2 regions of the Citrobacter portucalensis genome follow, and region 2 is predicted to be linked to the other one. Evidence: predicted binding sites of a transcription regulator. Region 2 holds the regulator's gene; the other holds the start of a gene.
The links. Region 2 encodes PurR, which represses purine synthesis genes. Its sites were predicted from a motif close to CANGCAAACGTTTGCNTG; they were not measured.

Region 1 (14,850 bases), 420 kb from region 2:
TTTAAATTAACGATGCAAAGTGTCCCGCAAACAGTATATCTGATTATAATTGTAGGATTGTTCTTTTTATATGGGATAATTTTTCTGTTTATGTTGTTTCAGTATCTTTGTAGAAAAGATCTCACCTGCCTCATGATATTAGGTATGGCGTTTCTTGGAAATAACATTTTTTTCGTCGAGACTATCTACATCGTTCAGGACTTGATTAATGATTATGCTTCAATCGAAAAAAGAACTAACGATATTGCTATATTCTATTACTTTCGGCAGATTAGTTTCATCGCTCTGCTATTTATTTCATTGAAATCTTATAAAGTATCCTCGACAGTTATTGAAACCAAAGAAAGAGAACCTTGCTATATCGTTCTGTCTTGTATAATCATGCTTGTTATCGCGGTGGTGGCGCACGCTCTGGCCAGTTACAACCCTAATTTTACACTCGAGATCACAAGCCTGAAGCCTGATAATGTCACTGTGCACTGGCATATTGGGTACATTTATTCGCTTATTGTATTCTGGGGACTGGTCCTGTTGTATTTAATCATTAAAACCAGAACGCATAACATCCTGTGGAAAAGTATAGGGCTACTGTGTTGCTCAGCAATATTGACCAATGTACTACTTCTGAGCCTGGATGAATATAGCATGTATATTTGGTATGTTAGCCGGGGGATTGAGGTAATAAGTGCCCTGTGTATAATCTCAATACTGATGTACAACACCTTCATCATCTTAAAAAAAGAAACGGATTCAGCTATTAAAGACGCAATGACTAAAATATATAATCGTAAACTATTCTATAAGTCATTAAAATCATCATTAGCAAAAGGCGCAGTATGTGTAATGGTTCTGGATATTGATAAATTCAAACGGATTAACGATACCTACGGTCATCAGGAGGGTGACAGAGTAATAATCAGTATTGTTGATATTATCAATAAATCAATCAGAGATACGGATATTTTTGCCAGAGTAGGTGGCGAAGAATTTGCGATCCTTCTTAAGTGTAACGATAAAGATGAGGCAATTGTTGTTGCAGAGCGAATTAGGCGAAATGTAGAGAATGGTACGACAATACCAAACTCATATGAGTTAAAGGAAAAAATGACGATCAGTATCGGTGTATATTGCAGCAAAATTGATGATGAATCTGCGGATAAAGTTGTTTCATACGCCGATGCCGCTTTGTATGAAGCCAAAAATTCTGGCAGAAATAAGGTGTGTTACTATTATCATTAAGGTTGAAATATACGCCGTGTAAGATAAGTTTATTATTCCGAACCGGCGAATACAAATACACAAATCATCCCACGATCTCTGTACTCCGACGACGGCGCAGGCTATTCCACGAGTACAGGGCGTTAAACAGTACGACGCCCGCGGTCACGCAGAAAACAGCGCGAAAGCCGTAATTGGCGGATATTGCCGCCCCCATTAATGGTCCCGTTACGTTGCCGATGTCGCGAAATGACTGGTTGTAACTGAAAATACGTCCAGCTATTTGATTGGTCGAGTTGTAAACCAGCAGCGTTTGTACCGCCGGGAGCAGAGCGCCGTCGGCCGCACCCAATAAAAAGCGCAGAACACCAAGCTGCCAGGGCGTATGGACAAATGACATTGGAATAAGCAGTAACACAGAAACGATCAGCGCGACGATCAGGATCTTCTCCGGGCCAATTCGATCGCCTAATCTGCCAAGCTTCGGGGCGCTGATTAATGCCGCAACGCCGGGGACAGAGGCTATCATCCCACTGATAAACGCAATATTGCTGACGTTGCCAGCCAACTCTCGAACGTACAGGGTCAGTATTGGCGCGATAGAACCGGTGGCTACCTGAATGATCAAAGTGGTGATAAACAGGCTCAGCACCAGTTTGGGGTTCTTTAAAGAGGCCACGACTTCACGAATGTGCAGCATCTCTTTCTTGCTCACTGGCTGGAAACGCTCGCGGATAAAAAATAGCGTCAGGATGAAGCAGACCAGCAGCACGCTGGCGGTAATGAAAAATACAGGGCGTAATCCGTACTGATCCGCGAGCAGTCCGCCCGCTAGCGGCCCGAGCAGTGCGCCACTAACGCCACCGGTTGAAAGCGTTCCCAGTGCCCAGCCGCTTTTATTGCGTGGAACCTGGGTGGCGATCAGTGCATTCGCATTGGGGATGAATCCACCAAGCAGCCCTAACAAGGCGCGCAGGATTAAGAACTGCCAGATATTTTGCGCCAGTCCCATCAGCAGCATCACAATTGCCATGCCCAACGCGGAACGCAGCAGCATGATTTTTCGTCCTTTGCGATCGGCAAGGCCACCCCAGAAAGGAGAGGCAATGGCTGAAAAGAGAAAGGTAATGCTGAAGACCAGGCCTGACCACATATTCAGGGCGCTATGGCCCGTGACGCCGAGACTCTCGACGTAAAGGGGCAAAAAGGGCATGACCAGGCTAAATGCTGCGCCGGTTAAAAAACAACCTAACCAGGCAACGGTGAGGTTGCGTTTCCAGTTTATGGGGGCATCTGAGGGTGACATAGCGATCCGCAGTGTGATGCGCTGTTTGCGCTATCGATTGAATACAAGTAAGCAGGCTAATTATGCGCCTGGTTGATAGTTGCTGCAATGCGGATAGCAGTTAAACCTAAAGCGGGCAGGGAAGGTGTTGCAGCCCACAGGACTGCAACCGTGTTTTAGTACAGGGAAGGGGAGCCTTCAGGACGCGTCTTGAAGCGACGATGCAGCCACATATACTGTTCTGGCGCCATCATTATGCATTGCTCAACAATTTTGTTCATCCACGCGGCAGTGGTTTCTGCGTCGTCCAACGGTGGTGAGCATTCTGGAGGCAACATAATCAATTGATACCCTTTACCGTCAGGTTTGCGGCGGGGAACAAACGGTACCAGGCAGGCATTGGACATGCGCGAAAGCATCCAGGTCCCTGAGGTTGTTGCGGCTTGTTCAACGGCAAAAAGTGGTACAAACACGCTGGCGCGAGGGCCGTAATCATGATCCGGCGCGTACCAGACCACTTCGCCCTTTTTCAAGGCTTTAATCATCCCTTTCAGGTCTTTACGATCGAGCATTGATTTATTCGAGCGCATGCGGCCCCAGGTTTGTAGCCAGTCCAGCAGCGGATTGTCGTTAGGGCGATACACACCAATACCCGGCTCCTGCAAGCCAAACTGGCGCGCACCCAGTTCCAGAGTCAGAAAGTGCAGACCCACTAACAGAATCCCGCGTTTTTGCGCCTGAACGTCACGGATATGTTCCATTCCGATCACTTCCGTCCAGCGCGAAATACGCTTATCGGACCAAAACCAGGCCATCCCGGTTTCCATTACGCCCATGCCTACGGATTCGAAGTTCTTGACGACCATCTGCTGGCGTTCCTGCTCACTCATCTGCGGGAAGCACAGTTCCAGATTTCGGGAAACAATTTTTGCCCGACGTTTCATCAAACGTAGCGCCAGTCGACCTAACGCACAGCCCAACTTAAAGAGGATGGGGTACGGTAACTGCACGATTAACCAAAGGATGCCAATACCCAGCCAGGTTAACCAATAACGTGGATGCAGTAACGCAGCCGAAAACTTGGGTAAATTCGTCATGTCTATCCTGTCTTCAAACGACCAATTCCCTGTATTGTCGCATTTTTTCGCGCGTATCAAAAATTTGTGACGGGAGAACGGTGATTAATTCCGCAATTGTTGTTGCGATTTTATCGTGAAGTATGAAATGTAGCGTAAAATGTGTGGATGTAAATTGGCGATGTTTGCTTTATTATGCCGCCGATTTTCATTTATTCCTTATTTGCAGGATACGTACACCATGCCAGTGTTACACAACCGCATTTCGAACGACGCCCTCAAAGCCAAAATGCTGGCCGAGACCGAGCCGCGCACGACGATCTCATTCTATAAATATTTCACCATTGCCAATCCTCAGCACACGCGTGATGCGCTGTACCAGATGTTCACCGCATTGAACGTCTTTGGGCGAGTATATCTTGCCCATGAAGGAATTAACGCGCAAATCAGCGTACCGCAAAGCAACGTCGAGGCATTTCGCCAGCAACTATATGCGTTTGATGCTGCATTGAAGGATTTACGTCTGAATATAGCGCTGGATGATGACGGTAAATCGTTCTGGGTACTGCGTATGAAAGTCCGCGAACGTATCGTGGCGGATGGTATTGACGATCCAGACTTTGACGCCAGCAACGTGGGGGATTATCTCAAGGCTGCAGAAGTAAACGCCATGCTGGACGATCCTGACGCGGTATTCATTGATATGCGCAACCACTATGAATATGAGGTGGGTCATTTCGAGAATGCGCTGGAGATACCGGCAGACACGTTCCGCGACCAGTTGCCGAAAGCGGTTGAAATGATGCAGGCGCATAAAGATAAAAAAATCGTGATGTACTGCACGGGTGGGATCCGCTGTGAGAAAGCCAGCGCCTGGATGAAACACAATGGATTTAGCAAAGTCTGGCACATTGAGGGCGGTATTATTGAGTATGCCCGCAAGGCGCGTGAACAGGGGCTTCCGGTACGTTTTGTCGGTAAAAACTTTGTCTTTGATGAGCGTATGGGCGAAAGGATCTCTGAAGATGTTATCGCACATTGCCATCAGTGCGGCACGGCGTGCGATAGCCATACTAATTGCAAAAATGATGGCTGCCATCTGTTGTTTATTCAGTGCCCGGCTTGTGCGCAGAAATATAAAGGCTGCTGTAGCGAGCTGTGTAGCGAAGAGAGTGAGTTGCCGGAAGAGGAACAACGGCGTCGTCGTGCGGGGCGTGAAAATGGCAATAAAATCTTCAATAAATCACGCGGTCACCTGAATACCAAACTGGGTATTCCAGACCCTGCGCAATAACATGATGCCGGATGAGGGGCAGAACCTCATCCGGTAATTCATGCGTTACTTCTGCTGAACACCTTCCACTGAGATGATCAAATCGACTTCCTGCGATGCAGGGCCGAGATCGGTGGTGATGTTGAAATCCTTAAGCTTAATCTTACCTTGTGCTTCAAAACCAGCGCGCGTACCGCCCCAGGGATCGCCACCCTGACCGATGAGCTTCGCGTCAAGCGTAACCGGTTTGGTAACGCCGTTCAGGGTCAAATTACCGGTGATATCCAGGTCATTCCCCTCTTTTTTCACGCTGGTGGAACTGAAGGTCGCCTGCGGGAATTTTGCCACGTTAAGGAAATCTGCACTGCGCAGATGCTTGTCGCGTTCGGCGTGATTAGTGTCAACGCTGTTGGTGTTGATGGTTACGTTAACCTTATCGGCTGCGGGATTTTTCTCATCAAAGGTAAACGTACCGTCGAAATCTTTGAAAGTGCCGTACAGCCAGCTGTAACCCAGATGCTGAATACGGAAATTAACAAAGGCATGCTGTCCTTCCTTGTCAATTTTGTAATCTGCCGCCACGGCCGACCCGGTGGTGAATAAAAGAGAAGCGAGTGTAAGTCCCAGCAGGTTTTTTTTCATTTTAAGCTCCATAGTCAGATGACGATTTTCCCAACATGCGATTGAGGGTATCGTCGTTATCAATAAAGTGATGTTTCAGGGCCATCAGTCCGTGTAGTAGGGATAAAATCACCACGATCCACGCAAGCCACAGGTGCAAGCTACCGGCGAGGTCGGCCTGGGTACCCGCATTGGCCAGGGTGGCAGGAATGTCAAACCAGCCAAAGACGCTTATCGCTTTGCCATCTGCGGTGGAAATCAGATATCCACTGATGACAATCGAAAAGAGCAGCAAATAAAGTGCGAGGTGACCCAGTGCCGCTGCGATACGGGTCAAACGGGAGTAGCTTGCCAACGCAGCAGGCGGAGGGGAGAACAACCGCCAGACAACGCGGATAACCAGTCCCATCATGAGTAGGATGCCGATGCTTTTATGCAGTTCGGGGGCCTGGTGATACCAGCCGTCGTAATAGCTGAGCGTGACCATCCATAACCCCAACGCAAACATGCCATATACAGCAATCGCAATCAGCCAATGTAATGTGGCTGACACTACGCCATAGCGCTGTGGAGTATTATTGAATTGCATAAGCACACCGATTGATATTTCAGAAGTGAATGAAAATGGCGTGTAAAAGACATTAATGCAACTAATAAATAACAATAGTGATGATATTTATTTTTTGTTCAATAAAGTTGACTGATTGTTGAGGTAATCATCAAGGGATTAGTGCGAAAATATGTGGCGGGGCTTAGTCTATGGGATGTTATGGTTTTTGTTATTATTCAGTTTATTGCAATGAAAATTAAGCTAATCTCAATTTTTGTCAATTATTGTCAGCGCGCAGGAATCAGAAAAACATAATATATATTACATCCATAATGGCCAGCAGTGACCATAAAATAATGTAGAGCATAAGATGCTCGCGAATATTATTAACCAGATAGTGAAAGATACGGCGCATTGACGTTATTCCTGTCATTAAAAATGGCCTCACCAACGAGGCCATTCATTTATTATCACTTAAAACGGCTTAGCCTGAAGGGGGTCAGGTCAAAGTCAGACGGTTTGTCCTGAGCGAAGTCTGCCGCAATCTCTCCCAGTACAGAGGCAAACTTAAAGCCATGTCCGCTCAGTCCGGTAATGATCAGCGTGTTGTCATGTTCCGGCAGAGTATCAATTATAAAGTCTTCATCTGGTGAATTATCGTAAGTGCAGGATGCGCCGTGCAGGCAACAGCCAACGCCAGGCAGAATTGTGCGCAGGAATGGGAAGGCTTCAGAACCGTCGCTGGCTACAGCGGCAAATGGCTTACGCTCTTCTGCAGAATGGATTACCTGTCCGCCATTGTGCTTACCAATTTTCAGCTCGTCGTTTTCAGCCGGGAAACCGTAGTATTGATCGCCATTTGGCAGCTCGCCGGTGAAAGCCGGGAAGTTATTCTTAACGCTGTAGCGCCCATCGGCCTGATACCAGGCGAACACTTTGCGCACCGGTTGTATCGGTAGTTCAGGGACTAAAGCCTGCACCCAGGTACCGGCGCTGATCACTACTTTTTTCGCATGGTAGTCACCGTCAGCCGTTTCTACCGTGATGCCATCATCACCGTGATGAATTGCGCTGACCGGGCATTTAAACAGTTGCGCACAGCCTGCTTCTTCCGCCAGACGGATCCAGGTTTTAATTGCTAACTCACTGCGTAAAAAACCGGACTCCGCTTCAAACAGACCGATATAGTTGTCAGGAACGCGAATTTCCGGCCAGCGAGCCATGATGGCCGCTGCATCTAATTGTTCAACGTTAAGTTGCCACTGTTTTGCGCTTTGCGCTGCAGTTGCTATGAAGGTTGACCCTGCCGGACCGAGGTTGATAACTCCGGAGCGAACAAAAATCGGTTCTTCATTATGGGTGGACAGTTCATCCCACAATGTTTGCGCACGTAGCACCAGCGGAACGTATTTTTCGCCTTCGCCATAAGCATGACGAATTAATCGAGTATCGCCGTGGTGGCTGCCCTGTTGATGTGGTGGCATATGCGCATCGATCATCAGAACCTTCAGACCGGCACGAGTGGCATAGTATCCAGCTGCGGCGCCTACCGAACCGCTGCCAATAATGATTAAGTCGTATTTCATCCGCTTCTCTCTGCAATCGCGATAGTAGAAGGGTAAATAACTGACCTGGAATATTCAACCTGGAAATAAGAAAGGCACCGCTAAGGTGCCTTTGATGGTTGGATGTATCAGGTTTAATGTCGCTGATACTCATTTACCTGGTAATCGCCAGATTCAATTTTGGCGATTCCTGCTTCTAATATCGAAATAAATTGCCTGGCAACATCAGTGGTTAACCAGAGCGTTTGACCAACTTCAGTCCCATCCGGGTCAGGGCGGTTCGGGGTTTGGTAGTGCAAACGCAGCATCAGCGCATCGTAGCTATCAACAGTGCTGATGTCCCACCCTACAAGCGGATGAGTCTGAATGACTTCATTATTCTTTTCCATCATGCCCCCTAATTCGTGTTACTAGACAACGGTTTTCGAGGTTCAATGCGTTTTTTTCTGAAGCAACTTCAGTATATCAATAAATAAGGGTATTCATTGAAAATTTAAAGAGGGAAGGGCATAAAATTTTTGTTTTCAGCGTTATCTGACTAAGAAACCGACATGTTATTCATTTTTTTTTAGTATGTTGCACAATTATTTTGTTGTTTTGGTTAAAAGATAATCGGTGGGTTAATATTAAATTAAATGCTCGTCAGAAGAAATGCGCGATTGATTACAAGATAGCGTGTATAAAAAAGCCGGGGCGACCCGGCAAACAAACATCACTGCATATCGTTATTTATTCGTTGATGAACCAGTCATCCGCGCTTTCCCAGGTTTCCTGTAGGATCTCGCTGATGCGTTCTTTGTCCTCTTTGGTCGCGCCAATAACCGACAGATTGTTTGCGCCGGCATAACGGACGGTAACGTTACCTTCGTTATCCGGAAAATGGTGCTGAATACGGCGGGAGAGTTCACCTGCCAGTGCGTCAATTGCACCGGCAGGTAAAGGTGAAGTTTTGGCAATAGTGACTTCAATACGCATAGTAGCCCCCTGTTGAACATGCTGTTTATTTATACAGTTATTCGAATCAGTTGGCTACACTTTTTTTAGCTTTTTACTGACCAGCGTACCGTTTCGCCACCCAGGAAAGGCACCAGCGTATCGTCTTCCAACGCTATGCTCTCAGGAACAAGGTGCTCCATGCGTTCCAGCTCAATAAAGGTCTCATTTACCGGCAAACCATAGAACTGTGGGCCGTTGAGTGAGCAGAAGGCTTCGAAATGGTCCAGCGCATTCATCTCTTCAAACACGGTGGCATAGCTGCCTAGTGCGGTCGGTGCATTAAAGCATCCAGCACAGCCACAGCTTGACTCTTTGCGATGACGTGCGTGCGGCGCTGAGTCGGTACCGAGGAAGGCGCGCGTAAACCCGCTGGCAACCAGTTCACGCAGCGCCTGTTGGTGGACGTTACGTTTGAGGATCGGCAGGCAGTACAGGTGAGGACGAATCCCGCCAACCAGCATGTGGTTGCGGTTAAACATCAGGTGCTGTGGCGTAATAGTCGCTGCCAGAAGCTCGTTACCGTCGCGCACGTATTCGGCAGCATCTCTGGTAGTGATATGCTCGAATACTACTTTCAGCGATGTCAAACGCTGGCGCAGCGGTTCCATCACCGTTTCAATAAAGCGCGCTTCGCGATCGAAAATATCGATATCTGCATGCGTCACTTCGCCGTGCACCAGCAGCGGCATACCCAATTTTTCCATCCTCTCCAGCACCGGCATGATGGCGTCAATAGAGGTTACGCCATGCGTCGAGTTGGTGGTGGCATTGGCCGGATAGAGTTTTGCTGCGGTGAAGACGCCTTCGTTAAATCCACGTTCCAGCTCGTTGGGATCCAGCGTATCCGTTAAGTAGCAGGTCATTAATGGTGTGAAGTCGTGTCCGGCAGGTACCGCGTCAAGAATGCGCTGGCGATAAGCAATAGCCGCGTCAACCGTGGTGACGGGCGGTGCCAGGTTCGGCATGACAATGGCGCGACCATAAATTTCACTGGTGTAGGGCACGACAGTTTTTAACATGTCGCCATCGCGAAAGTGAAGATGCCAGTCGTCTGGGCGGCGGATCTTTAAAACCTGGGATGGTGCAGTCATCAATATGCTCCGGCTGAGGATAGTCTTTTTTGCCGGAAACAAAGGATAAGCGGAAACGTTTTCGTTTGCACGAAAAAAAAGGGCGCATCGGCGCCCTCAGTTTTATTAGTCGGTGAACGGGATGATGATTTCCCCCGGTTTCACCTCAATTCCCTTCGCCAGTTTTTTCGCCAGAGCTTCACCCTGGCTACTGTCATCCTGCAGAATGTAGGCTGGCTGCTGGTTGAAATAGTTACGCAGCGACTGGTTTAAATAAGGCATCAGCGTTTGCAGTACCGACTGCATTTTTTCTGGTGTCACGGTCGCATCCACGACTTCCATCTCTTGCAGATAAATTGCGCCTTTCTCTTTGTTAAATACCGGTAAGGCTTTTAACTTCAGCTTCATGGTTGCTTTCTGGCTGCCAAACAGGGAATTCATGTCCAGGTTGGCGTCACCGGTCAGGGTCACTTTATTGGGTTCTTCACGGCCAATCTGACTGGCGAGATTATTTAGTACGATGTGTGCTTCAGCAACGCCGGGCAAGCCGATATCTTTAGAAAAGTTATTATGCTTTGCCAGGGCCTGATTAATTTCTTGCTCGCTAACTGTGTATTGCGTGAGTTGATTACAACCAACCAACAGGCCGCTGACAATCAGTGCAGCGGCAAAAAAAAACTTTTTCATGGGGTTCCTCAACATGATGCATGTGGCGTAATCGTGACACAAAGCATCATCGAGTACCAGCGTCCCGGACGCCAGCAGAAAAAACTGAAAAGCGCCCGGAAGCAGGTTCGGCTATCAGGCGTCTGGCTCCAGCATGCCTCTCGTTGGGCGTTTGAGACTGAATTGCCAGCCCAGCGCCAGGAAGGTGATGAGGCCGATAATACCGAGCATCATCCAGGGCAACTCAGGCTGTGCCAGGGCCTTGCCCATGTCAAACAGCCAGCCGCCGCCGATATATCCAATTGCGCCACCGATAGCGAGCCCCAGTCGACTGAAGCCCATATAGCTTCCTCGGGCACGTGCATTCGCCAGTGAGGCGCTAAGGGTTTCACGCGCGGGTTCGGCGATGATCGAGCCAATATAGAACGTACAGATCAGGGTGAACAACTGCTGCAAATTCCCCACCAGACCGATCGGCATCATGCTCAGAGACATCACCAGCAGACCGGCCATCAGACGATGTTCAAGGCGAAAACGTTTTTCACTCCAGCGGGCAATTGGGTAGAGCAGCGTCAATGAGAGGCACGCCTCGATGGCATACATCCATTTCACAGCGGCCGGTGAACCTGCGATGTCGTTCACCATGATTGGCAGCATCAGCATCGCCTGTACCGCCAGCATGTAATAGCCCGCCAGCGTCAGCACATAGGTGACAAAGCGCTTGTCATGCATCACGTGGCTCATCCCTTCGCGCACTGGAATTTTCACCGTCGACAGCTTCCATGCCGGGAGCAGCCAGGCGTTAAACGCCGCGCACAGAACGAACAAAATTGCGCCGGTGGCACAGACGAGACGAAAATCGTATTGCAATAACCAACTGCCAAGCAACGCGCCAACCACGGCCCCGGCGCTATCCTGCATCATCAGAATAGAGAAAAAGCGCCCACGCTTTTCCGGGCGGATCAGTTTAACCACCAGCGCCGAGCGGGGTGGGTCGAATAGTGTACCGCCCAGTCCGGAGAGAAAGCAGGAAAACCACAGCAGCCACGGCTCATGGGCAATGCCCATGGTGGCGAACCCGGCAGCGCGCATCAGCATGCCGGTGACGATCATCGGTTTTGCACCGAAACGGTCCGCAATAGCACCGCCGAAAATACCCAACCCCTGCTGGATAAATTGACGTAATCCTAGTGCAATACCGACCATCACGGCGGCCCAGCCCATTTGGTCGACGAAACGAATTGAGATCAGCGGGAAAACGACGAAGAAACCCAGCACGACCAGCATATTATCGATGAGAAGGAAGTATTTACCCAGGTTCCTTGCCTGCGAGACTTGCGACATTTCCCCTCCAGGGAAAAACTCGTCACTCTGGATAGAGTTTAAAAGATAAGCACCTCCTATTCTGCGGTGTCGTCATCGCTTTTCCCACCCTTCGCGGGACAATATTTTTTTATCAAAAGTCCGTCTTGATAGAGAGTTTTCATCAAAATGTGTGAATAATTCAAAAAATGGCATTTTGCTCTTTTCACAGGGCGTATTCGCACAGGTATAGTAATGCGAATAGCGTATTGATGAAGACGTTACGGGAAGGAGTAGGTATAGAATGTTTGGCTATCGCAGTAACGTGCCAAAAGTGCGCTTAACCACCGACCGCCTGGTCGTGCGTTTAGTGCATGAGCGTGATGCCTGGCGTCTGGCAGATTATTACGCAGAAAATCGTCATTTCTTAAAACCCTGGGAACCTATTCGCGATGAAAGCCACTGCTATCCGTCCGGCTGGCAGGCGCGTCTGAGCATGATCTCTGAGTTTCATAAACAGGGCACCGCCTATTATTTTGCGCTGCTCGATCCGGACGAAAAAGAGATTATCGGCGTTGCGAACTTCTCAAACGTGGTGCGGGGATCCTTCCATGCCTGTTATCTCGGCTACTCCATTGCGCAGAAATGGCAGGGGCAGGGGCTAATGTATGAAGCCTTAACCTCGGCCATTCGTTATATGCAGCGCACGCAGCATATTCACCGCATTATGGCTAACTACATGCCACATAATAAGCGCAGCGGTGACCTGCTGGCGCGACTGGGTTTTGAAAAAGAAGGGTATGCCAAAGACTACCTGCTGATTGACGGGCAGTGGCGCGATCACGTGCTGACGGCGTTGACCACATCAGAATGGACCCCCGGCCGCTAAGTTTCAGATGCAGCCATGATTAATGGAGAAGACGATGAAATACGAATTAACCGCCACCGAAGCACGAGTGATTGGCTGTTTATTAGAAAAACAAGTGACCACGCCGGAACAGTACCCACTCTCCGTTAATGGAGTCGTAACAGCCTGCAATCAAAAAACGAATCGTGAACCGGTGATGAACCTGTCGGAATCGGACGTGCAGGAGCAGTTGGATAACCTGGTTAAGCGACATTTTCTGCGCACGGTGAGCGGTTTTGGCAATCGCGTCACGAAATATGAGCAGCGTTTCTGCAACTCTGAATTTGGCAATCTGAAGCTTAGTGCCGCAGAGGTGGCCATAATCACCACACTGCTGCTGCGGGGCGCTCAGACGCCTGGTGAACTGCGTAGCCGCGCATCCCGTATGTACGAATTCAGCGATATGGCCGAAGTGGATTCGACGCTGGAAAATCTGGCGAACCGGGAAGATGGGCCTTATGTGATCCGCCTGGCGCGTGAGCCGGGCAAACGTGAAAGTCGCTATATGCACCTGTTTTGTGGTGAGGTTGATGAAGCCATTACCGCGGCAGATGAACTCCCTGTAGCCTCCGGCGATCTGCAGGCGCGCGTGGAAGCGCTGGAAACGGAAGTCGCAGAGCTTAAGCAGCGACTTGATTCCTTGCTGGCGCACCTGGGAGACTAACGTGAATAAATTACGTATCGGCGTAGTCGGCCTTGGTGGTATTGCACAAAAGGCCTGGCTACCCGTGCTAGGCACCTCCGCGGACTGGACGCTACAAGGCGCATTTTCACCTTCACGCGATAAAGCACAGCGTATCTGTGACACCTGGCGAATACCCTACGTGGATTCATTGAAGAATCTGGCGCAAACCTGCGACGCGGTTTTCGTCCATTCCAGTACCGCGACGCACTATGCGGTAGTTAGTGAATTGCTGAATGCCGGAGTTCACGTGTGTGTGGATAAACCGCTGGCGGAAAACCTGCACGAGGCTGAGCAACTGGTCGAGCTGGCCGCGCGGAAAAAACTCACGCTGATGGTCGGGTTTAACCGTCGATTTGCACCGCTGTACCAGGATCTCAAAACCCAGTTGAGCACCGCAGCGTCTGTACGTATGGATAAGCACCGTACGGATAGCGTTGGGCCGCACGATCTGCGCTTCACTCTGCTGGACGACTATCTGCACGTGGTCGATACCGCTTTGTGGCTGGCGGGAGGGCAGGCGCAGTTAAAAAACGGCACGCTGCTGACCAATGAATCTGGTGCGATGCTCTACGCCGAGCATCATTTTTCTGTCGGTCAAATGCAGATAACGACCAGTATGCATCGCCGTGCCGGTAGCCAGCGCGAGAGCGTGCAGGCGGTGACGGACGGCGGCCTGATTGACGTAACTGATATGCGGGAATGGCGGGAAGAGCGTGGGCAAGGTGTTGTTCATAAGCCGATAGCGGGCTGGCAAACGACCTTAGAACAGCGTGGTTTTGCCGGATGTGCCCGTCATTTCATTGAGTGCGTGCAAAATCAGACGGTTCCCCAGACGGCAGGCGAGCAGGCGCTACTGGCCCAGCGTGTTGTTGAAAAGCTGTGGCGGGAGGCGATGGCTGAATAACCCCCTGTAACATCTGGCGGTAGTAATTCATTGTAATCCAGGTACTATATGCCCACTCAAAATAACACCTCTTTTCAACCATAGGCTGGTTTGTCGGCCTGATAAGGTGCCAGGGGGTCGCCATCAGGCACAGCAAAAGTGTCGGATGGCGGCGAGAATGCCTTATCCGACCTACGGGCAGGTTTGTCGGGGTTTTGCCTCAGAGTCTGGAATACAACATAGATGAATTTATTAAAGTCGCTGGCAGCCGTCAGCTCGATGACGATGTTTTCACGTGTGCTGGGTTTTGCGCGTGATGCGATTGTCGCCAGAATCTTTGGTGCAGGGATGGCGACAGATGCCTTTTTTGTGGCATTCAAACTTCCTAACCTGTTGCGCCGAATTTTTGCCGAAGGCGCATTTTCGCAGGCATTTGTGCCGATTCTTGCTGAGTACAAAAGCAAGCAGGGGGAAGATGCTACCCGCGTGTTTGTTGCCTACGTTTCCGGACTGTTGACGCTGGCGCTGGCCGTGGTGACAGTAGCCGGGATGTTGGCTGCGCCATGGGTGATATTAGTCACCGCGCCGGGATTTGCCGACACAGCGGATAAATTTGCGCTGACCACTCAACTGCTGCGGATCACTTTTCCCTATATTCTACTGATTTCATTGGCCTCACTGGTTGGTGCGATCCTTAATACCTGGAACCGCTTTTCCATTCCTGCGTTTGCCCCGACCTTTCTGAATATCAGC
Region 2 (14,850 bases):
GGTATCAGTCTGACGGTCGGTGAAGTGACGCCGACACGTTTCTGTGTGCATTTGATCCCGGAAACGCTGGAGCGTACGACGCTTGGCAAGAAAAAGCTGGGCGCACGGGTTAATATCGAAATCGATCCCCAAACGCAGGCGGTGGTTGATACCGTTGAGCGTGTCCTGGCGGCGCGTGAAAGCGCCATCAGCAACATAACGGGCGAAGCGGGAGCCTAAGCCTGAGAGTAAAGCCCCCGTTGCTACGGGGGCGAAAAAGATTAGCGGGGAACGCGCAGACCGTGTTCAACACCGCGGGAAAATACCACCTGCCATAGCTGAATATCTCGAGCACGAAACGCCCCGGCGCAGGCGTTCAGATAATAGCTGAACATCCGTTTGAAACGTTCGGTATAGTTATCGGCGATTTCAGGCCAGGATCTCATGAAACGCTCGTGCCATGCCATCAGCGTCGTGTCGTAATCCGCGCCAAAATTATGCCAGTCTTCCATCACAAAATGCGGTTCGCTGGCGTTGGCAATTTGGCGAACTGACGGCAAACACCCGTTTGGGAAGATATACTTATTGATCCACGGATCAACGTTATTGTCGGTTTTTTTGGAGCCGATGCTGTGCAGTAAAAAGAGACCATCCGGTTTTAAATTACGATCGACCACCTCAAAATAGGTGGCGTAGTTCTTCGGTCCAACATGTTCAAACATGCCGACGGAGACAATGCGGTCGAATTTGTCGTTCAGGTCGCGATAATCCTGCAGCAAAATGGTGACATCCAGCCCCGCACAACGTTCCTGTGCCATTTTCTGCTGTTCTGCCGAAATGGTCACACCCACCACGCTCACGCCATATTGCGATGCCATAAACTGGGATAAACCACCCCAGCCACAGCCAATATCAAGCACCCGCATTCCTGGCTTCAGTTGCAATTTTTCAGCAATCATTTTGAGCTTCGCCTGCTGGGCAGATTCCAGAGTGTTGGCATCTTTCCAGTAGGCGCAGGAATACTGCATATAGGGGTCAAGCATGCGGGTAAAGAGATCGTTGCCCAAATCGTAATGTTCTTTGCCGACCATCCACGCACGTTTTTTGGTCTGTAAATTGAACAGGCGAGCCGTGGCGATACGTAGCGTATCTTTAAAGTGGCGGGGGAGTTGGTTTTCAAGACCGGCGCGCAAGACTTTACTAAAAAACATGTCCAGCCGGTCGCATTCCCACCAGCCATCCATATAACTTTCACCCAACCCTAACGATCCTTCCTGCAATACGCGTTTGAAAAAATCGGGGTTCTTTACTCGAATATCAGCCGGTGCAGGGCCATTAATAGCAATACCTGCACGGCTCAATAATTCATTGGTAATGCGGTACCAGTCATCATCCGGTACGCTGACGTCTTCTATACATGATGAACTCATAGCTTCTCCATCACTGGTCGGTGATCAGAACCTTAAAACAGCGTAGACGCTTTTTTGGGCTTTGTGAGAAATCTCACGGAATTAATCCGCGAATCTATAATCCGACGTAGAACAGAGGAAGGGAGAAACCCTTGCCGAAAAGGCCATCCGTGGTAAAACGGGAACGTTCTTGTCCCCGTTAACGCATTAAAATTATCGTTTTTTTAACAACTGTAAATCAGTATATGCCTGAATTTTTGACGATTCAACCGATAATTGTTAGCGGGCTAACTAAGTGCCCGCAACCATTATTAGTGCGACTCTCCGTGGGCAACTTGCGCACGATCATCTGTTTGCGGGGCGTCAGTTTTCTGCGATTGCATTTTGTAACCCACTGCAGCCAGCAATACTGTTGTCAGCATAACGCTGGTGGTGGTGAGCAGCGGGGTGGCAATCAACCAAGAAACGACAAGGCTTGCCAGGAAGCATAAACCCAGTTGCAGCGTATTCTGCAATGCGGCTGCGCGTCCCGTGGCCTGTGGGAAAGGGCGTAATGCCTGCGCGACAACGATAGGGTAGATCGCGCCGTTCGCAATCGCCATAACGCAGAATGGGATCAGGATTTCAGCCAATGCAACATGATGAATAAAGCCGGTCGCCCAGGTGCCTACAACGCTGAAGGCATACAGAATGAGTAACCAGGGCAGCAGCTGACGACCCTGCCATTTTTGCAGCGCTGCACGACAGCCGTAACCACCAATTAAGAAGGCGATAGTTTGCGGAACATAGCTCAGACCAATTACCGCTGGGCTATAACCCATTTCGCTGAGGATGAACGGGGAACCCGTCAGCCATGCGAAAAAGCTCGCGGAACAGGCGGCATAAATCAGCACGTTTCCACGGTAAGTTTTCGAGCGCAGCAAGGTGGCGAAAGTCAGTTTATCCTGGCTGTCATCGCGCGCTTTAGCCGTTGGCTTTAGACGCAGAGCCGGAAGCATCAGAATCAGAGTAATGGCAAACAGAGTGGCAAAAATGGCCTGCCAGGAAAAATGTACCAGGATCCAACTACCTAATAGCGGGGCGAGTGCAGGAGATAACCCGACCAGCGGCATAATAGTGGCAAAGATGCGGTTTACTTTTTGTGAAGGATAATAATCGGTAACCAGCGCTTGCCAGATAACCGATGCCGCACAGACGCCAACGGCCTGAACAAATCGCAGTACCAGCAGACCAGTGGCGTTTTCAACCCATAGCATGCCCAGACTGCCCAGTGCGAAGATAGATAAACCCAGCAGCAAAATAGGCTTGCGGCCATAGTGGTCAGAAAGCGGCCCCCACAGCAGTTGCGCGACGGCAAACCCCGCTAAGAACAAGCTCAGGCTGGCGCTGACGGCAGATGCAGGTGTTTGCAGATCGGACTGAATAGCAGCAAAGGCGGGTAGATACATATCCGTTGCCAGAAAACCGAGCACGCTAAGACCTGCCAGCCAGACTAAAAACCCTTTCCCAGGTTGCATCATCATTTCTCTTTTTTAGCAGTAGAACAATGCCGCTGAGTGTAGTGAGTGTAATTCTCGCTGTGAAACGCTAATATTTGCTTACTGATTTCAAATTTTTTGCAGGCAGAATATGTGGTCGGAATATTCACTTGAAGTGGTTGATGCGGTTGCGCGTAACGGCAGTTTTAGTTCGGCCGCGCAGGAGCTGCACCGTGTACCTTCGGCGGTAAGCTACACCGTGCGCCAGCTGGAAGAGTGGCTGGCGGTGCCACTTTTTGAGCGACGCCATCGGGATGTGGAATTAACGCCTGCCGGGGCATGGTTTTTAAAAGAAGGCCGCTCTGTTATCAAAAAAATGCAGATCACGCGCCAGCAATGTCAGCAAATTGCCAACGGCTGGCGCGGACAGCTGGCGATCGCCGTCGATAACATTGTCCGCCCGGATCGTACCCGACAGATGATCGTGGATTTCTACCGTCACTTTGATGATGTGGAGTTGTTAGTTTTTCAGGAAGTGTTTAACGGCGTGTGGGACGCACTGTCTGATGGGCGTGTGGAGCTGGCCATCGGGGCCACACAGGCCATTCCGGTCGGGGGGCGCTATACCTTCCGCGATATGGGAATGCTGAGCTGGAGCTGCGTGGTAGCCAGCCATCATCCACTAGCGTCAATGCCTGGACCGTTAAGTGATGACACGTTGCGCAACTGGCCGTCACTGGTGCGCGAAGATACCTCCCGAACATTGCCGAAGCGTATTACCTGGCTGCTGGACAACCAAAAGCGCGTCGTCGTGCCGGACTGGGAATCTTCTGCGACCTGTTTGTCCGCGGGATTGTGCGTGGGCATGGTACCGACGCATTTTGCCAAGCCGTGGATCGATAGCGGTAAATGGGTTGCGCTGCAACTGGAGAACCCTTTTCCTGATGCCGCATGCTGCCTGACATGGCAGCAGAACGATACGTCACCGGCATTGAGTTGGCTGCTGGACTATTTAGGAGATAGTGAAACGTTGAACAAGGAATGGCTGCGGGAGCCAGATGAGACTCCCGCACAACAGGCTTAACGGCGGTAATCGCGGAACGGACCGTCGGCAACGGAGCGACGCTCAACCAGGCGTGGATGCACTTCGATAGACTGTGACTCTTCACGTTTATTCACGATACGGTCTAACAGCATGTTGAAGGCCGTTTCACCCAGTGAATCCTTCGGCTGGTGAATGGTCGTCAAGGCCGGCGTGAAGAAGCGGGCGTTGCGCACGTTGTCGTAGCCGATGAGTGAGACATCCTGCGGTACGCGCAGTCCCATTTCGTCAGCGGCGCACAGCGCACCCATTGCCATAATATCGCCACCGCAGAAGACCGCGGTCGGACGATGAGACTGCGACAGAATTTGCTGCATGGCGCGGTAGCCGGATTCAGGCTCAAAATCGCCCTGGACAATCCAGTTTTCAGGCACTTTAATCAGCGCTTCTTCCATCGCTTTCATAAAGCCAGCCAGACGCCCGGCCCCGGTGTTACGTTCCATTGGGCCAGGGATCACGCCAATCTCACGATGACCGCGTTCTACCAGATACCGGCCCGCCATGTAACCGCCTTCGAAGGCGTTATCAATGACCGTATCAGTAAAGTCGGCTTTTGCTTCGCCCCAGTCCATGACGACCATCGGGATATGGCGATACTCTCCGAGCATCGAAAGCAGCGACTCCGGATACTCAGAACACATCACCAGCAGACCATCAACGCGCTTTTGCGCCATCATCGACAGATAAGCCTGCTGTTTTTCGAGACTGTTCCATGCGTTACCCAGGATCAGGGTATAGCCTTTCTGGAAACAGTTTTTCTCAACGGCTTCGATAATTTCGGCGAAATAGGCCGCTTCGCTGCTGGTCGCCAGCAAGCCGATAGACTTGGTGTGATTTACCTTCAGGCTGCGGGCAACTGCGCTCGGAGAATAGTGCAGTTCTTTGATTGCTGCCCAGACAGCATTACGTGTTTCTTCCGCGACAAAGCGCGTCTTGTTAATTACGTGTGATACGGTTGTAGTGGAAACGTTTGCTCGCTTCGCTACATCTTTAATTGTTGCCATTACATCTCACTCCAGACCATATCCTAAGCTCCTGAGAATACTCCAGGTAAACGTTTGCCTTTACACACCCTTATCGCAACGTAAGGGTTGCGGCACGCCGGGAAAACGACACGGAACGTCAGGAAGGGGTCAATGGCCGGTACGCTAATCAAGTAAGCGTGGAATTTTGTCTGATCTTAACGAAAAGGGGAAGAGTTAAAAGCAGTTATCAATATAAATCGTGAGAGATTTTTGCTTTCAAGTGTGTAAAAATGCGCAATATCACTTTTTGTGTGGGAATAAAAAGGAGAAAACTTGATGAGCACCGATCTGAAATTTTCGTTAGTGACTACCATTATTGTTCTGGGTTTGATCGTCGCGGGTGGTCTGACCGCAGCGCTGCATTGATTTCCCCGAGGGAGTTAGCTCTCCCTCATCCCTTCGACTCGTTTTTCCCCGCTATTGTTTGCGAATAAGCAAAAGTCTTTTGCAGTTTTGTTAACTTTATTAATTTTGCGATCAATGTCATGCTTTTGACTCTTATTTTATGTCGTGCCACGGCTCGACGATATGGAGTCGAAATATGAAAATCAATTACCCTTTACTGGCGCTGGCAATCGGGGCGTTTGGTATTGGCACCACCGAGTTTTCGCCAATGGGGTTGTTGCCCGTCATTGCCAAAGGTGTGGACGTCTCGATTCCGGCGGCTGGCATGCTGATCAGCGCTTATGCGGTAGGTGTGATGGTAGGTGCACCGCTGATGACATTGCTGCTGTCTCATCGTGCGCGACGTAATGCTTTGATATTCCTGATGGCGATTTTCACGCTGGGTAATGTTCTTTCGGCTATCTCGCCGGATTACACCACGCTGATGCTATCGCGTATTTTGACCAGTCTTAACCATGGAGCCTTTTTTGGTCTCGGTTCTGTGGTTGCAGCCAGTGTGGTACCCAAACATAAGCAGGCCAGCGCCGTGGCAACGATGTTTATGGGGTTAACCATCGCCAATATTGGCGGCGTTCCGGCGGCGACCTGGCTTGGTGAAACCATCGGCTGGCGCATGTCGTTTATGGCCACTGCGGGGCTGGGCGTCATTGCGATGGTCAGCCTGTTCTTCTCATTACCCAAGGGTGGAGCAGGAGAGCGCCCGGATGTCCGAAGCGAACTGGCGGTGTTGATGCGCCCACAGGTGTTGTCGGCGTTACTGACTACCGTACTGGGTGCAGGGGCGATGTTCACGCTGTATACCTACATCTCGCCGGTTCTGCATACTATCACTCATGCTACACCGGCATTTGTTACCGGGATGCTGGTGTTGATAGGCGTTGGCTTCTCGATCGGTAACTATTTTGGCGGCAAACTGGCTGACCGTTCAGTCAACGGTACGCTGAAAGGCTTTTTACTGCTGCTGATGGTTATTATGCTGGCCATTCCTTTCCTTGCGCGTAATGAGCTGGGAGCGGCGGTCAGTATGGTGGTCTGGGGCGCGGCGACGTTTGCGGTCGTTCCACCGTTGCAGATGCGTGTGATGCGCGTTGCCAGCGAAGCGCCTGGATTATCATCGTCAGTCAATATTGGCGCGTTTAATCTGGGGAACGCTCTGGGGGCTGCGGCCGGTGGGGCGGTGATATCTGGCGGCCTGGGCTACAGTTTTGTACCGGTGATGGGGGCGATTGTGGCGGGTCTTGCGCTGCTACTGGTGTTCATTTCCGCAAGAAGACAGCCTGAAGAGGCTTTCACTACCGCGAATTAATGCAAAAACGCAGAAGGAAGTCCTTCTGCGTTATCTTTTTTATGCTGCGAAGTTCTTCGCAACAAATTCCCAGTTCACCAGTGCCCAGAAATGTTCCAGGTAGCCAGGACGGGCATTGCGATAATCGATGTAGTAGGCGTGTTCCCATACGTCAACGGTCATCAGCGGCGTCGCGTCGGTAGTCAGCGGAGTACCTGCGTTGGAGGTGGAGACGATAGCCAGTTTGCCATCCGTTCCTTTTACCAGCCAGGTCCAGCCAGAACCGAAGTTTTTGATAGCGGCATCGGTGAACTGCGCTTTGAAATCTGCAAAGCTGCCAAAGGAGGCGGCAATTGCATCAGCCAGTTTACCGGTCGGTTCACCACCTGCGTTTGGTGCCAGGCAGTTCCAGTAGAACGTGTGGTTCCATACTTGTGCTGCGTTATTGAATACACCGCCTTCAGAGCTACGAACGATCTCTTCCAGTGATTTGCCTTCAAACGCCGTGCCTTTAATCAGATTGTTCAGATTGGTCACGTAGGTTTGATGGTGTTTGCCATAGTGATATTCCAGCGTTTCGGCAGAAATGTGCGGTGCCAGAGCATCTTTGGCATACGGTAATGCAGGTAATTCAAACGACATTGCTTCTCTCCTTATTATTTATATTGAGTACACACAATAGCCTCATTGTGAGTAAGGATAGGGTAGCAAATTGAAAGGTTATGCAAAAGAAGAACTTACCCTACAGCATGTTCTGTAGGGTAAGTTTTTAGCGAATTGTTTTTGGCGTCATTACCCGACGAGCGCCCACATAGTGGCGCTGCCAGTAATCTTCGCTCAGAGAGGTGATTTGAATTTCCTGCCCGCTGCGCGGTGACTGAATAAACTTACCGTTGCCGACGTAGACGCCGACGTGATCGGCTGTTCCGCGACCCTGGGTACGAAAGAATACCAGATCACCATTTTTCAGTTCGCCACGTTCAATTGGTGCGGCATCACGCAGATGGTACATTTCATTCGCGGTACGCGGAATGCGGAACTTCACCAGATCTTTATAGGCGTAATAAACCAGACCGCTGCAGTCAAACCCGGTTCTTGGCGAGGAGCCGCCCCAACGATAAGGTTTGCCGATTTGGTTCATCAAGGTGGACATAGCGGTTTTAGTCGCTTTCTGCACTTTCACTTTATGTGCGTCAGCAAGCGTAGTCGGTGCAGTGGTTTTCACCTTCACGCAGCGTGGTTTATGACCTTTGCGCGGTGTGCATTTTTCCGTCCAGGTAACGGCTGCGGTTTGTGCTGCGGCAGTTTTACCACGGCGATTTGCAGTTTTAGTCGACTTTGCCGGAGCGGCTGTGCGTTTTTTAGAAGAGGAAGCGGTTTTGGTGCTGGTTTTGCTGGTGGTCTTTGTCGCCGTTTTCTTGCTGGTCTTTGTTGTTTTTTGGCTGGTTGTTGCGCTTTTCTTTTTATCTACCGTCTTGAGTGGGTGAGTACTGGTAGGTGTCGTCCTGGCCTGCTTGGAAGCATGAGCCATAGGCGTAAAAGGCAGTGTAGTAAAAAGCAAAGCACAGAGCGTGATCGAGATTCGGTTTATCCGCGCCACTGAGCAGTCCTCTGGTAAGGCAGGTCTATCGTGCCTGCGTGTGATTTTCAAAACTTGACGATTCTAATCTATAGAAAGAGGGAAAGTTAATAGCTTTTTTTGTTTAAAACTATGTTTCGTAACCGACCGCAAAAAAAAACAGCAATTAACGTTTGAGTTGGTGAACGGATAATCAAATCCACATGTTTGAAGGGGATAAGTGAGATTGTGAATGCAACTTTTAGCGTCAGGGGATAAAATAATAACGCGTAATGAAAATGTTATTTTCCGTTGCCTGTCTGACCCGTTACAATGTCAGACTACTGCCGTAAAAGAAGTTTAAGGAAGCAAGATAATGAGCACCACTATCGAAAAAATCCAGCGCCAGATCGCTGAAAACCCGATTCTCCTGTACATGAAAGGTTCCCCTAAACTGCCAAGCTGCGGTTTCTCCGCACAGGCTGTGCAGGCGCTGTCAGCCTGTGGTGAACGCTTTGCTTACGTTGATATTCTGCAGAACCCGGATATTCGCGCCGAACTGCCGAAATACGCAAACTGGCCGACCTTCCCGCAACTGTGGGTTGATGGTGAACTGGTTGGCGGTTGTGACATTTTGATCGAAATGTACCAGCGCGGTGAGTTGCAGCAGCTGATTAAAGAAACAGCAGCGAAATACAAAACCGAAGAGCCGGACGCTGAGTAATACCAGCAGAAGTAAAAAAGCGACCTGAAATGGTCGCTTTTTTTATGTCGCCGTTACGCTTCTTCAGGCACGGGAAGAGGCCAACCGCCGAGACGTTTCCAGCGGTTAACGATTTCGCAAAACAGCACGGCCGTACGTTCGGTGTCATACAGCGCCGAGTGCGCCTGATTCCCGTCAAACTCCATTCCCGCCGCCAGGCACGCTTTTGACAACACAGTCTGCCCCAGTGACAGGCCGCTTAATGCCGCCGTATCAAAGGTGACAAATGGATGGAACGGATTACGTTTGAGCGAGGCGCGTTCTGCCGCCGCCATCATAAAACCGTGGTCGAACGTAGCGTTATGCGCCACCATGATTGCCCGATTGCAGCCGCTGTCTTTAATGCCTTTACGCACCATTTTGAAGATGGCATGCAAAGCATCATATTCGCTGACCGCACCGCGTAGCGGATTGTTAGGGTCAATACCGTTAAAGGCGAGCGCTTCCGGTTGCAAATTGGCACCTTCAAACGGCTCTACGTGGAAATGTAACGTCGTGTCCGGCATCAGCCAGCCTTGTTCATCCATTTTCAGTGTGATGGCGGCAATCTCAAGCAGCGCATCGGTTTTGGCATTGAACCCTGCGGTTTCGACATCAATGACGACAGGATAAAAACCACGAAAACGGTCACACAGACCGGAAAGTTGAGCGTTATCGGACATCTGGGTCTCTTAATACGGGAAAATTGCAGCGCGTATTATGGCAAAATGATGAGTATAAAACTATGGGCACAGACGATCTGCGCCCGAGGGGGTGATTAATCGCCCAAGCCGCGCCCGGCGTCTTTCTCTTCGATCAACTCAATTTTGTAGCCGTCCGGATCGTCAACGAACGCAATCACTGTGGTGCCGCCTTTTACTGGACCTGCTTCACGCGTTACGTTACCGCCATTCTGGCGAATACGTTCACAGGCTTCAGCCGCGTTGTCTACGCTCAGGGCGATATGGCCATAGGCAGTACCCAGATCATACTTGTCGACACCCCAGTTATAGGTCAGTTCGATTACTGCTTCACTGGTTTCAGGACCGTAGCCGACAAAAGCCAGAGAGTACTTGTATTCAGGGTTTTCGCTGGTACGCAGCAGCTTCATGCCCAGCACGTTGGTATAAAACTCGATGGAACGCTGCAGGTCACCCACGCGCAGCATGGTATGGAGTAAACGCATCTTTTTCCCCTTCGAAAATGGCTAATACATTCAAAATGTTGTTTTAGTATAGCGGCGTTGTTACGCCGCTATCAATGGCAGAACGGAGATTGTGACGTTAGAGGGTAGGATAGTCGGTGTAACCTTCCGCGCCGCCGCCGTAGAAGCTCTCGGCACGTTGCGGATTCAGTTCTGCTTTGCGTTGCAGACGCGCCACCAGATCCGGGTTAGCAATATAGGCGCGACCAAAAGCAACGGCGTCGATCAGACCTTTCTCGATCAGCGCTTCTGCTTTTTCTGGGGTGTAAGCACCAGCACCAATGATAGGGCCGTGGAAGCGCGCGCGCACTTTTTCGCGGAACGCATCGGAATACGGCTCGCCACCGGCCCAGTCCGGCTCAGACATGTGCAGGTAAGCGATTCCACGCTTGCCCAATTGTTCAATCAGATACAGCGCATCGGCTTCTTCGTTCGGACCATTGTCTACGTTCTGGAAAGTGCCAATCGGGGAGACGCGAATACCAATGCGATCGGCACCCCATTCTTTAATACCGGCATCAACCACTTCCAGCACCAGACGCGCACGATTTTCGACGCTGCCACCGTATTGATCGGTACGCTGGTTAGACGTTGGCGACAGGAACTGGTGCAGCAGGTAGCCGTGGGCAGAGTGCAGTTCAACCATATCGAAACCCGCTTCGCGCGCATTTGCTATCGCCTGACGGAAGTCATTAACGATGCCCGGAATCTCTTCAGTTTCCAGCGCGCGTGGCATTGAGGTATCGGCACGCGTTGCCAGGCCGTTTTCATCGCGCAGCGAGGTGCGGGTTCCAGCGCTAATCGCAGAAGGTGCAACTGGAGCTTGACCGTTTGGCTGCAGACTGGCGTGAGAGATGCGTCCAGTGTGCCACAACTGGACAGCAATATGACCTTGCTCAGCGTGTACGGCAGCAGTGATTTTCTTCCATGCGGCAATTTGCGCTTCGCTATGTAAGCCGGGTGCTCCGGCATAGCCTTTCGCCTGTGCGGAAATCTGCGTCGCTTCGCTGATGATAAGCCCCGCGCTGGCGCGTTGACGGTAATACTCGGCCATCAGCGGAGTAGGGATGTCGCCAGGCTCAATACTGCGCAGACGCGTCAGTGGCGCCATAAATACGCGGTTTGCTGCCGTAATAGCACCCACTTTCAGTGGGGAAAACAGTTTTTCAGATGACATGTGGCACTCCTGAATAGACCGGTCGTCTAGTAATAAAGAAAATAAAAACGCCTGTTAAACGGCAGGCGTTGTGATGATGTTTTTAACGTGCGCCAGCGCGTTTTCCAGCGGAGTGGCGCTACGAGAAATCTTGGCCTGCAGGTTTGCGCCAAGCCACAGCGCATACAGTACCTGCGCCTGCTGTAACGACTCGCCAACAAAGGACAGACAATGGCTGGCCTGACCTTTCTCCAGCGCCTGCGCTAACAGCACAATAATGTGCCGCGCGCCTTTATCCATCGCAGTGCGCATATCTTCTGACAGATCGCACACTTCGGCAGACAGTTTTACTGTTAAACAGCCGCTAATAATGCCGTGCTGACTAAACTGATTCAGGGTTTCCTGATAGTAGGCCAGAATGCGGTCGCGATAGTTTCCCGCTCCCGTATCAAAGTGCGTAGCCAGTCGCCGATGATAGGCCGCATAGTGGCGTTCCAGCATCGCGACACCGAACGCTTCTTTAGAGCGAAAATAATGATAAAACGAACCTTTGGGTACTTCAGCGGTTTTCAGTAGTTCGCTTAAACCCATGCCGGTGAAGCCGCGCTGCATACACAGCAGTTCGCCAGTCGCCAGCAGATGTTCGCGTGTATCGTGTTCAGTGATTTTGTTCATGAAAAGGAGTGTAATAGACCAGTCGGTCTAATGCAATAGCGCTTGCGAGAAATTCAGTTAACGTCTTCAATAAGTATATCAATCTTATTAAAGGAGGGGATGTGGCCGAACAGCTGGAGTTTTTCCCCGTCCAGAGCCCATGCCGTGGAATATGTCAGTCTGACGAACGCGGCTTTTGTCGTGGCTGTTTTCGCAGTCGGGATGAGCGTTTTAACTGGCAAAAGATGAGCGATACCCAAAAGCAGGAAGTGCTGCGGCTTTGTCGTCAGCGCCTGATGCGTAAATTACGTGCAAATAAAGCCAATCCTTCGGAAGAACCGCAACAACCTTCACTCTTTTAAAAGCGTAATTGCGTATACTCGAGGCACATTCACTTAAAAGGAAGCTGCTATGGTTCAGCGTATTACTATTGCGCCGCAAGGCCCGGAATTTTCTCGCTTTGTGATGGGGTACTGGCGCCTGATGGACTGGAATATGTCCGCGCGCCAGCTAGTCAGCTTTATTGAAGAGCATCTGGATCTTGGCGTGACCACCGTCGATCACGCCGATATTTACGGTGGATACCAGTGTGAAGCGGCGTTTGGTGAGGCAATGAAACTGGCTCCGCATTTGCGTGAAAAAATGCAGATTGTGACTAAATGCGGGATCGCGACGACGGCGCGCGCGGAAAATGCGCTGGGCCACTACATCACCGACAGTGCACATATTATTGCCAGTGCGGAAGAGTCGCTGAAGCTGCTGGCGACCGATCATATTGATCTGCTGCTGATCCACCGTCCCGATCCGCTTATGGATGCTGACGATGTCGCCGACGCTTTTAAAAAATTGCACCATAGTGGCAAAGTGCGTCACTTTGGCGTCTCCAACTTCACCCCGGCACAGTTCTCATTGCTGCAATCGCGTCTGCCGTTTACTCTGGCGACCAACCAGGTAGAAATTTCACCAGTACATCAGCCGCTCCTGTTGGATGGTACTTTAGATCAACTGCAACAGCTGCGCATTCGCCCGATGGCCTGGTCCTGTCTCGGCGGTGGTCGCCTGTTTAATGATGATGCTTTCCAGCCTTTACGTAATGAGCTTGCTGTGATCGCTGAAGAGTTGAATGCGCAATCTATTGAGCAGGTGGTATACGCCTGGATTTTACGTCTGCCGTCTCAGCCGCTGCCGATTATTGGCTCAGGAAAAATAGAGCGCGTACGTGCTGCCATTGAGTCTGAGTCGCTGAACATGTCTCGCCAGCAATGGTTCCGCATTCGTAAAGCGGCGCTGGGTTACGACGTACCCTAATCGCGTTTTTGGCGCATCTCCGTTCAAAATTGTGTCACTGGTTTACACTTAACAATCAGACACCTTTTGGACGGAGGTCTTATGAAGCGTTTGAGTTTGGCCATCATCACTCTACTCGCCTGTGCAGGTGCGCAGGCTGCCAGTGAAGAAAAAGTGACGATGAATCTGGTCACGTCGCAAGGCGTCGGCCAGGCGATTGGTACGGTCACTATTGCTGAAACCGCAAAGGGGCTGGAGTTTACGCCCGATCTGAAAGCGTTGCCGCCAGGTGAACATGGCTTCCATGTGCATATGAACGGCAGCTGCCAACCCGCGATTAAAGAAGGGAAAGCCTCAGCCGCAGAATCGGCTGGTGGCCATTATGATCCGCATCAAACCGGCAAACATGAAGGCCCGGAAGGTGCAGGTCATATGGGCGACCTGCCGCTATTGGTGGTGAATAACGACGGTAACGCCACAACGCCGGTCGTTGCGCCGCGGCTTAAAACGCTCGATGAGGTTAAAGGTAAGGCGCTGATGATCCATGTGGGCGGCGATAATATGTCCGATCAACCGAAACCGCTTGGCGGTGGCGGAGCGCGCTACGCCTGTGGTGTTATCAAATAATCAACGACTGAGAGTGCCCGGCGGCGGCGCCTGTTCGAGTTGTGAAAGCGAGCAGTGTAGCCGCCAGACCAGTGCCGACAGTTCCTGCGCAGCGGGTTGATGATGGTGGGCAAGCGTATCGCAGATGCGCTGTAGCTCATTCAGCGTGGCATTAAGTGGTCGTTGCTGGACGCCACGTTCGCTCATGACATCGCGCAGCAGCGAGATACACACGTCCCTGACGCGAGCCAGCGGATCGGAACGCGCCTCCCAGGTGCGCAGTTGCCACACCACGTGCGAGCAGTTCAGCAATACGACCCCCCAACGTAGTAACCAGCGTCGCGCCAGCGCATCCTGACTGTTGCTGAGCTGGCTGACGTGATGATAGGTCAGCGATTCAAATTCGTTTTCACTCAGTGATGGATGTCGGCTGAGCTGATCGACAAAATCCCGGCGCAGGGCGCGAATATGGCGGCGACTTTTCCGTGCATCCGATCCGGGCCGCAGAATGGCGAAGGCCAGCCATGACAGCGCCACGCCGGTGATTTTCGCCATATTGTCATTCAGGAAATCAGCAAAATCATATACCGGCGGATTGGTCACCGCGATAAACGAACCCATAAATACAATCAGCTGCCCCCAAAGACCTGCCAGGGCAGGCATTTGTAGCTTCAACAGTTGCATGGTGGTGAGTAGTGGGAAGAGAAAGAGAATAAACTGCCAGAGGTCGGAAATTTGCACCATCAGGCCAAACTTAACCACAAAGCTAAATAGCGACAGTAGAACCAGCGTACGCATCAGCAAAGAAAGCGACTTGAACGGTGTGGCAACGGCGGAATACAGCACACTGCTGATCGCGGCGAGCGTGAGTGCGCCAGAGCCTGATTCCCATTGTGCACCAATGCTCCATGCGCCGATAAGCATCAAAGTGCAGAACGTACGCAACCCGCTCCAGATAGC

Region 1: a site for PurR is predicted at 9,724-9,741, ahead of pyrC (dihydroorotase). Genes of this name have one in related genera too.

Annotation. Positions count from the first base shown of each region.
Region 1 covers NZ_CP092466.1:3,176,922-3,191,771, reverse strand. The annotation lists gene LY264_RS15635 (sensor domain-containing diguanylate cyclase) at 1-1,239, shown strand, start outside; gene mdtG (multidrug efflux MFS transporter MdtG) at 1,304-2,524, opposite strand; gene LY264_RS15625 (Kdo(2)-lipid IV(A) acyltransferase) at 2,680-3,600, opposite strand; gene trhO (oxygen-dependent tRNA uridine(34) hydroxylase TrhO) at 3,821-4,873, shown strand; gene LY264_RS15615 (YceI family protein) at 4,919-5,494, opposite strand; gene LY264_RS15610 (cytochrome b) at 5,496-6,062, opposite strand; gene LY264_RS15605 (YceO family protein) at 6,325-6,438, opposite strand; gene solA (N-methyl-L-tryptophan oxidase) at 6,494-7,609, opposite strand; gene bssS (biofilm formation regulator BssS) at 7,723-7,977, opposite strand; gene dinI (DNA damage-inducible protein I) at 8,318-8,563, opposite strand; gene pyrC (dihydroorotase) at 8,629-9,675, opposite strand; gene LY264_RS15580 (lipoprotein) at 9,781-10,341, opposite strand; gene mdtH (multidrug efflux MFS transporter MdtH) at 10,456-11,664, opposite strand; gene rimJ (ribosomal protein S5-alanine N-acetyltransferase) at 11,927-12,511, shown strand; gene LY264_RS15565 (YceH family protein) at 12,546-13,193, shown strand; gene LY264_RS15560 (Gfo/Idh/MocA family protein) at 13,195-14,118, shown strand; gene murJ (murein biosynthesis integral membrane protein MurJ) at 14,341-14,850, shown strand, end outside.
Region 2 covers NZ_CP092466.1:2,761,035-2,775,884, reverse strand. The annotation lists gene LY264_RS13495 (riboflavin synthase) at 1-219, shown strand, start outside; gene cfa (cyclopropane fatty acyl phospholipid synthase) at 261-1,409, opposite strand; gene punC (purine nucleoside transporter PunC) at 1,700-2,905, opposite strand; gene punR (DNA-binding transcriptional activator PunR) at 3,018-3,950, shown strand; gene purR (HTH-type transcriptional repressor PurR) at 3,947-4,972, opposite strand; gene cydH (cytochrome bd-I accessory subunit CydH) at 5,270-5,359, shown strand; gene LY264_RS13465 (MFS transporter) at 5,535-6,704, shown strand; gene sodB (superoxide dismutase [Fe]) at 6,744-7,325, opposite strand; gene LY264_RS13455 (C40 family peptidase) at 7,453-8,283, opposite strand; gene grxD (monothiol glutaredoxin 4) at 8,618-8,965, shown strand; gene rnt (ribonuclease T) at 9,019-9,666, opposite strand; gene gloA (lactoylglutathione lyase) at 9,762-10,169, opposite strand; gene nemA (alkene reductase) at 10,267-11,364, opposite strand; gene LY264_RS13430 (TetR/AcrR family transcriptional regulator) at 11,419-12,018, opposite strand; gene LY264_RS13425 (DUF1289 domain-containing protein) at 12,120-12,359, shown strand; gene LY264_RS13420 (aldo/keto reductase) at 12,409-13,305, shown strand; gene sodC (superoxide dismutase [Cu-Zn] SodC) at 13,387-13,911, shown strand; partial or broken gene LY264_RS13410 (FUSC family protein) at 13,887-14,850, opposite strand, start outside.